DNA from 2 places in the Dechloromonas denitrificans genome. Region 2 is predicted to be linked to the other one. Evidence: predicted binding sites of a transcription regulator. Region 2 holds the regulator's gene; the other holds the start of a gene.
What was found. The regulator LexA, encoded in region 2, represses DNA repair genes until DNA is damaged. The targets are predictions, from matches to a motif close to ACTGTATNTANATACAGT.
Positions count from the first base shown of each region.

Region 1: the regulator LexA is predicted to act here: its motif matches at 1,814-1,831, upstream of recA (recombinase RecA).

Region 1 covers NZ_CP075187.1:3,411,238-3,414,647, forward strand. Annotated here, with positions in the region: gene lptB (LPS export ABC transporter ATP-binding protein) at 1-179, opposite strand, end outside; gene recX (recombination regulator RecX) at 176-619, opposite strand; gene recA (recombinase RecA) at 612-1,640, opposite strand; gene KI614_RS16125 (pseudouridine synthase) at 1,906-2,556, shown strand; gene KI614_RS16130 (sodium:solute symporter family protein) at 2,642-3,410, shown strand, end outside.
Region 2 covers NZ_CP075187.1:1,627,508-1,630,917, reverse strand. Annotated here, with positions in the region: gene KI614_RS07555 (serine hydrolase domain-containing protein) at 1-1,069, shown strand, start outside; gene KI614_RS07550 (phosphopantetheine-binding protein) at 1,073-1,342, shown strand; gene lexA (transcriptional repressor LexA) at 1,382-1,987, opposite strand; gene KI614_RS07540 (hypothetical protein) at 2,110-2,415, shown strand; gene KI614_RS07535 (universal stress protein) at 2,522-2,968, shown strand; gene ppc (phosphoenolpyruvate carboxylase) at 2,968-3,410, shown strand, end outside.

The DNA of each region.
Region 1 (3,410 bases), 1.7 Mb from region 2:
GCCGGCACCAGACCGACAATCATGTAGAAACAGGTTGTCTTGCCGGCACCATTCGGCCCGAGCAAACCAACGACCTCTCCACTTTTGACCTCAAAAGACACATCCTCAACCACCGTGCGCGATTTGTAGCGCTTCTTCAGGTTGTGGGCAGCCAGCGTGGAAATCTTCTTGTCCGTCATTCTTCGGCTCCGCGCATCACTCGGCGTATGGCGTCGCCGGAAAAACCTCGATATTGCAAAAATCGCATCTGTTTGCCGCGCTCTTCAGCCGATTGCGGCAACTGCTTGAACTTTCTCGCCCAAACCTGACGACAACGCTCGGTCTCGTCCCCTGCTTCCGGCAAGGCGGCTGCAATTTCATCGTCGCTCACGCCGGTCTGGCGCAATTCCTGGCGCAACCGGGCGTTGCCGTAACGTCCGGCCCGGGCAACGACGCGCTGAGTGGCAAAACGGGAATCCGAGAGCAGGCGCTCCGTCTGCAGTCTTTCGAGGACAGCATCGAGCTGTTCCTCGGATTCTGCCTGCGCGGCGAGTTTGGTCTTCAACTCCGCCCGGCTGTGATCACGCCGGGTCAGAAGTCGAAGAGCCGCAACACGCAGCGCAACAACCGGATCAGGCATCAGCCTTGGCAGCCTTGACCGGCTTGATGACGTTGGTACTGGCTGCCTCACGAATGCCGGCTTCGATTTCCTGGGCAATTTCGGGGTTGGCACGCAGGAACTCGCGAGCGTTGTCCTTGCCCTGGCCGATTTTTTCGCCTTTATAGGCGTACCAAGCACCGGATTTGTCGACCAGCTTGTGGGCGACGCCCATTTCGACAATTTCGCCCTGACGGGAAATGCCTTCGCCGTACAGGATGTCGAAAATGGCTTCGCGGAAAGGCGGGGAAACCTTGTTCTTGACGACCTTGACCTTGGTTTCGCTGCCGATCACTTCATCGCCCTTCTTGATGCCGCCGATACGGCGGATGTCGAGGCGGACGGAAGCGTAGAACTTGAGGGCATTGCCGCCGGTGGTGGTTTCCGGCGAACCGAACATGACGCCGATCTTCATCCGGATCTGGTTGATGAAGATGACCAGCGTGTTGGTCTTCTTGATATTGGCGGTCAGCTTGCGCAGCGCCTGGGACATCAGGCGGGCGTGCAGGCCGACCATCTGGTCGCCCATCTCGCCTTCGATTTCGGCGCGCGGGGTGAGGGCGGCGACGGAGTCGACGATGATGATGTCGACCGAGCCGGAACGCACCAGCATGTCGGCGATTTCCAGCGCCTGTTCGCCGGTATCCGGCTGCGAGATCAGCAGGTCGCCGACATTGACGCCAAGCTTCTGGGCATATTGCGGATCGAGCGCATGTTCGGCATCGATGAAGGCCGCAGTACCGCCGAGCTTTTGCATTTCGGCAACGACCTGCAGACACAGCGTCGTCTTGCCTGAGGATTCCGGACCGTAGATTTCAACTACACGGCCACGCGGCAGACCGCCAACGCCCAATGCGATGTCCAGACCGAGCGAACCGGTCGAGACAACCTGAATGCCTTCGTCAATTTCAGCATCGCCCATCTTCATGATGGAACCTTTGCCGAACTGCTTTTCGATCTGTTGCAGCGCTGCGGCGAGCGCCTTTGCCTTGTTGTCGTCCATGGGCATACCTCTAGAATTTGACGGAATTATGGCACAGGGGCCAAAGATGGAATAGAAATTGCAGTTACCGGGTTCATGATCACTACCGATAGACACCGCCGACGGTGAATGCGTATGCTCCACACCTTTCGTCGAAGCTTTGCGTATAGCGAGCAGCGCACGACACACAATATACTGTGTATATTTACAGTTATACCGTTGGCGCCCTGCGAATGCAAGTCCGCATTGCTGCCTTGCCATTTCGCCGCCTGCAGATTTTCCGCCAATGACGTATTCACCGCCCCCGCTCGCCCCCCTCGATTATCTTTACACCGACCCGTCGATGATCATCGTCAACAAGCCGCATGGCCTGCTGTCGGTGCCGGGGCGCGGCGAAGCGAAGCAGGATTGCCTGCTGACCCGGGTTCAGCGCGATTTTCCCGATGCGCTGACCGTCCATCGGCTCGACATGCAAACCTCGGGGCTGCTGGTTTTTGCACGCGGGCCGGAAATGCACCGCCGGCTGTCGCGCCAGTTCCAGGACCGCAAGGTGGACAAGCTGTACGTCGCCGTAGTGATCGGCCAGCCGGAAAACAAGAGTGGCGAAATCAACCTGCCGCTGATCGTCGATTGGCCGAACCGGCCGAAGCAGATGGTCGACTTCGAGCTTGGCCGCCCCTCACTGACGCGCTATCGCGTTGTGTCGACCGCCGCAGATGGCCGCAGCAGCCGCGTCGAACTGGAGCCGGTGACCGGCCGTTCGCACCAGTTGCGGGTTCATTTATTGTCGATCGGCCACCCCATTCTCGGTGACGATCTTTACGGCGGGGAAGCTGAATTCATGGCCGACCGCCTGCAATTGCACGCCCGCGATCTGGCGGTCTTTCACCCACTGACCGAAGAGCGCCTGGAATTTCACTGCCCGGTTCCATTCTGAACGCTTCGGGCAAGCGCAACGACAACCCGCATTGACCGTATAATTCCCGCGTTTTCAACCTCTTGCCACGGTCGACCGCGCAAAAATGCTGATTTGGTTCGTCGTCCTTTACCTGCTCGTTTCCATCGGCATCGGCCTGTTTGCGGCAACCCGCGTTCATAGCGCCAAAGACTTTGCCGTCGCCGGACGCCACCTGCCGCTGCCGGTCGTGACCGCAACCGTATTTGCCACCTGGTTTGGTGCCGAAGCTGTCTTCGGCGTTTCCGCCACCTTCGTCAAGGAGGGCTTGCGCGGCGTCGTTGCCGACCCATTCGGCTCGGCCATGTGCCTGATCATCGCCGGCTTCTTTTTCGCCAATAAACTCTACAAGCTGAATATCCTGACGCTCGGCGATTATTTCCGGATGCGTTACAACCGCAGCGTCGAAGTCCTCACCACGCTCTGCATCGTGGCCAGCTATCTCGGCTGGGTGTCGGCCCAGATCAAGGCGCTCGGCCTGGTGTTCAATGTCGTGACCAGCGGCTACATCAGCCAGAGCGCCGGCATGATCCTCGGCGCCGCCATCGTGCTGACCTACACCACCTTCGGCGGCATGCTCTCGGTCGCCATTCTCGATTTCGTCCAGATGGGCGTCATCATGGGCGGCATGCTGTACATCGGCTATATCGTCTCCGGCCTGACCGGCGGCGTCGAATTGGTCATCAATCACGCGTCGACCGCAGGCAAGCTCGATTTCTTTCCGCCGCCCGACCCCTGGCAATGGCTGACCTTTCTCGGCGCCTGGATGACGATGATGCTCGGCTCGATTCCGCAACAGGATGTCTTCCAGCGCATCACCTCCGCCAAGAGCCAGA
Region 2 (3,410 bases):
GAAAGCATACGAAAACAATAAAGAAATCGAAGTTTTCTCTTTGCGCGACATGCCGGCGGCCAACCTGCTGAGCAACGTGATCGACCTCGGTCACTTCCTCAAGATGCAGTTTGCCGACGGGCACTATGGCGGCAAAAACATTCTCTCTGCCCGATCCGCCCATGAAATGGTGCGCATCCAGAATGCCAGCTTTCCCCTCGCCTTCAATTCCTACGTCGGACTCGGCTGGATGATGCACGGCATCGAAGTCCCCGGTGGCGGCCCGGTGGCCAGCCACGGTGGCTCGCTGCCCGACTCGCACAGCATGATGGCGATCCTGCCGGAGCACAAACTGGGCGTTGTCGTCCTCTCGAACTCCGCCAGCGCCCACCTTGCCGTCTCCAAAATCTCGGCCGAAGCCCTCCGCCTGATGCTCGAAGCCAAAACAGGCATCCATCAGGAGCCGGCCAAAACGGCTAAAACCAAAGAACGCGAACCGACTCCGGAAGAATTGCGTCAATTCAACGGCTACTTCGACACCCTGGTCGGCCTGAGCAAGATTTCGACAGACTCCGGCAGCATCGACGTCGACGTGGTTGGCCATCGTTTTCGCCTGATCGCCCATGAGGATGGACTGTTCAGCCTAAAATACAAGCTCTTCGGCATCATGCCGGTCAGCGTCGGTGCGTTCGAAGATATCCGCGTTTCGATGACGACCATCGATGGCCGCCAGATCGTTGTCGGACGCCTTGGCGGCGAATCAATGATGTTTGGTGAAAAGCTCAAGCCCGGCATCATTCCGGAACAGTTCCTGCAGCGCATCGGGCAATACGAGATCGTCGAGAAAATCGACGGCCCCACCCCCGAACGCATTGAACTGAAAGAAGAAAACGGCTTGCTGGTTGGCGAAGTACGTTTCGCCGAAAAACCAGACTTGCTGTTGCGGATCGGTTTCCAGCCGGTATCCGAAAATGAGGCCGTCACTGCCGGCCTGGGGAGTGGGCGCGGCGATACGCTGCGCCTGATTTATCAAGATAACGAAGCGCGCCTGGGCTTTTCAGGCCATCAACTTCGCAAAAAACTGAACTGAACCATGACCAACCTGCACCTTGAACTCAAGCAATTCATCATTGAAGCGATGAATCTCGAAGACATCTCTGTTGACGATATCGGGGATGACACTTCGCTTTTTGGCGATGACGGCCTGGGCCTCGACTCGATCGATGCACTTGAACTCGTCCTTGGCCTGAAGAAAAAGTACGGCATTGTGATTGAAGCCGGGGATGAAAAAACCCGACACTATCTGCGCTCGGTCAATACGCTGGTTGAGCTGATTCAATTGCGCGGCTCGACTGCAGCCTGACCCCGGTCAAAACACGACGCGGGGCCGGCTGCCACCTGTTCAGGACAGGGTGCTGATGGCTCCGCGAATCAAGCCGACTGCAATGCCTTCGATGGCGAAGTCGATTTCTTCGGGATTCACGATGATTGGCTGGTAATCGGGGTTTTCTGCGATCAGTTCAATCACGCCGTTCTTGCGCTGCAACCGCTTGACGGTAACCTCTTCATCGAGACGGGCAACGACAATCTGGCCATCGCGCGCCTGATTCGTTTTGTGCACGGCGATCAGGTCGCCGTCGAAAATCCCGGCGTCGATCATCGACAAGCCACGCACCTTGAGCAGAAAATCAGCCCGCGGGCTGAATAGCTGGGCATCGAGTGCATAGCGACCTTGAACATTCTCGACAGCAAGGATTGGAGAGCCGGCAGCAACACTGCCGATCAGCGGCAAACCCAGTTGTTCGATCAGGCGAATGCCGCGAGCCGAGCCTGGCTCCAGTGTAATAGCCCCTTTTTTGGCCAGCGCCTTGAGGTGATCTTCAGCCGCATTAGGTGAAGCAAAGCCAAAGGCGGTCGAAATCTCCATGCGGGTTGGCGGTGCGCCAAGAACCTCAAGCGTGTTTTTGATGAAATCGAGAATTTCCTGCTGCCGCGGCGTAAGTTTCATGGCCTGATCCCGTAAAATCCATTGGCTGTATTTTTGTACAGTATCGTTTTTTTGGCAAGCAAAGAATCCACTTCCGGGCAAACTGCTACCATTTCCAGCCCAGCGCTCCTGAACTTACAAACATGAAACTGCACGATATCGCGACAGGCTCCCGGTTCGAATACGACGGCCAGGTTTTCGTCAAAACCGGCCCGTTGACCGCAGCATCCGAGAATGGCGGCCAGCGAATCATTCCGCGCTATGCCGTGCTCAAACCACTCGACACCGCCACACCGGCAAGCACTGCCGCAGCCCGTGGGAAACTTGACAAAAAAACCGTTCTGGCGGCTTTCGACCATTTCTACCAACGCTGCAGCCCCTTGGTTGACCGTGCTGCGCTCCCGGAACTGGAAAGCGCCCGCCAGCGTTTCATTGCAGCACTCAAATAGCCCCTGCGAACCAATCCAGGCCGCATGTTGAGGATTTCCCTAACTGGCGGCCGGCTTTTCTTTTGCTAAGGTATGCGCCAAGCAAAAACTTAACTGGAGAACTGCCATGTACAAAACCATTCTGGTCGCCATTGACGACAGCGAAACCTCGCGCAGTGCCCTGGCCGAAGCCCTGCACATTGCCCGCACCAGCAATGCCAAGCTCTACATCAGCCACGTGGCCGATGAAACGATGCTCAATATGCACGGCCACGCGCTGACCAATGTCGTCAACCTTGAAGGCGCCGTTGCCAACATCATCCAGGCCGGACGTACCCTGCTCGACAAGGCCATGGCCCAGGCCGAAGGCGTCAATGCCGAGGCGCTGATTCTCGAAGCACGCAACCGCCGCGTCTCCGAAACCATTTCCGAAAAAGCCAAGGAACTCAATGTCGACCTGATCGTCATTGGTCGCCACGGTCAACGCGGCCTGGCCACCCTTATTCTCGGCTCGGTTGCCGAACAACTGGCCAAGATCGCCGACGCCTCTGTACTTCTCGTCAGGAAACACTAATGCCCCAGGACGCACGCCACAACGACCAAGACAACTTCTCCAAGGACGAACCTCTGCGGACCGACATCCGGCTGCTCGGCCGGGTACTCGGCGATACGGTCCGCACACAGGAAGGTGACTCCGTCTTTGAAATAGTGGAGCGCGTCCGCCAGACGGCCGTTCGCTTCGCCCGCAACGGCGACCCCGCTGCACGCGACGAACTGGCTGCCCTGCTTGATCCGCTGCCGCGCGACACGACCCAGTCCGTCGTTCGCGCCTTCAGCTATTTTTTGCAACTGGCCAACATCGCCGAAGACGAGCATCACATCCGTCGTCGCCGGGCTCATGACCTGGCCGGTTCTCCACCCCGCGAAGGCAGCCTGATTTTTGCCCTCGACGCACTGTCGACCGCGAAAGTTTCGCCCGAAGCGATTGCCGATTTCTTCGCCCACGCACTGGTTGC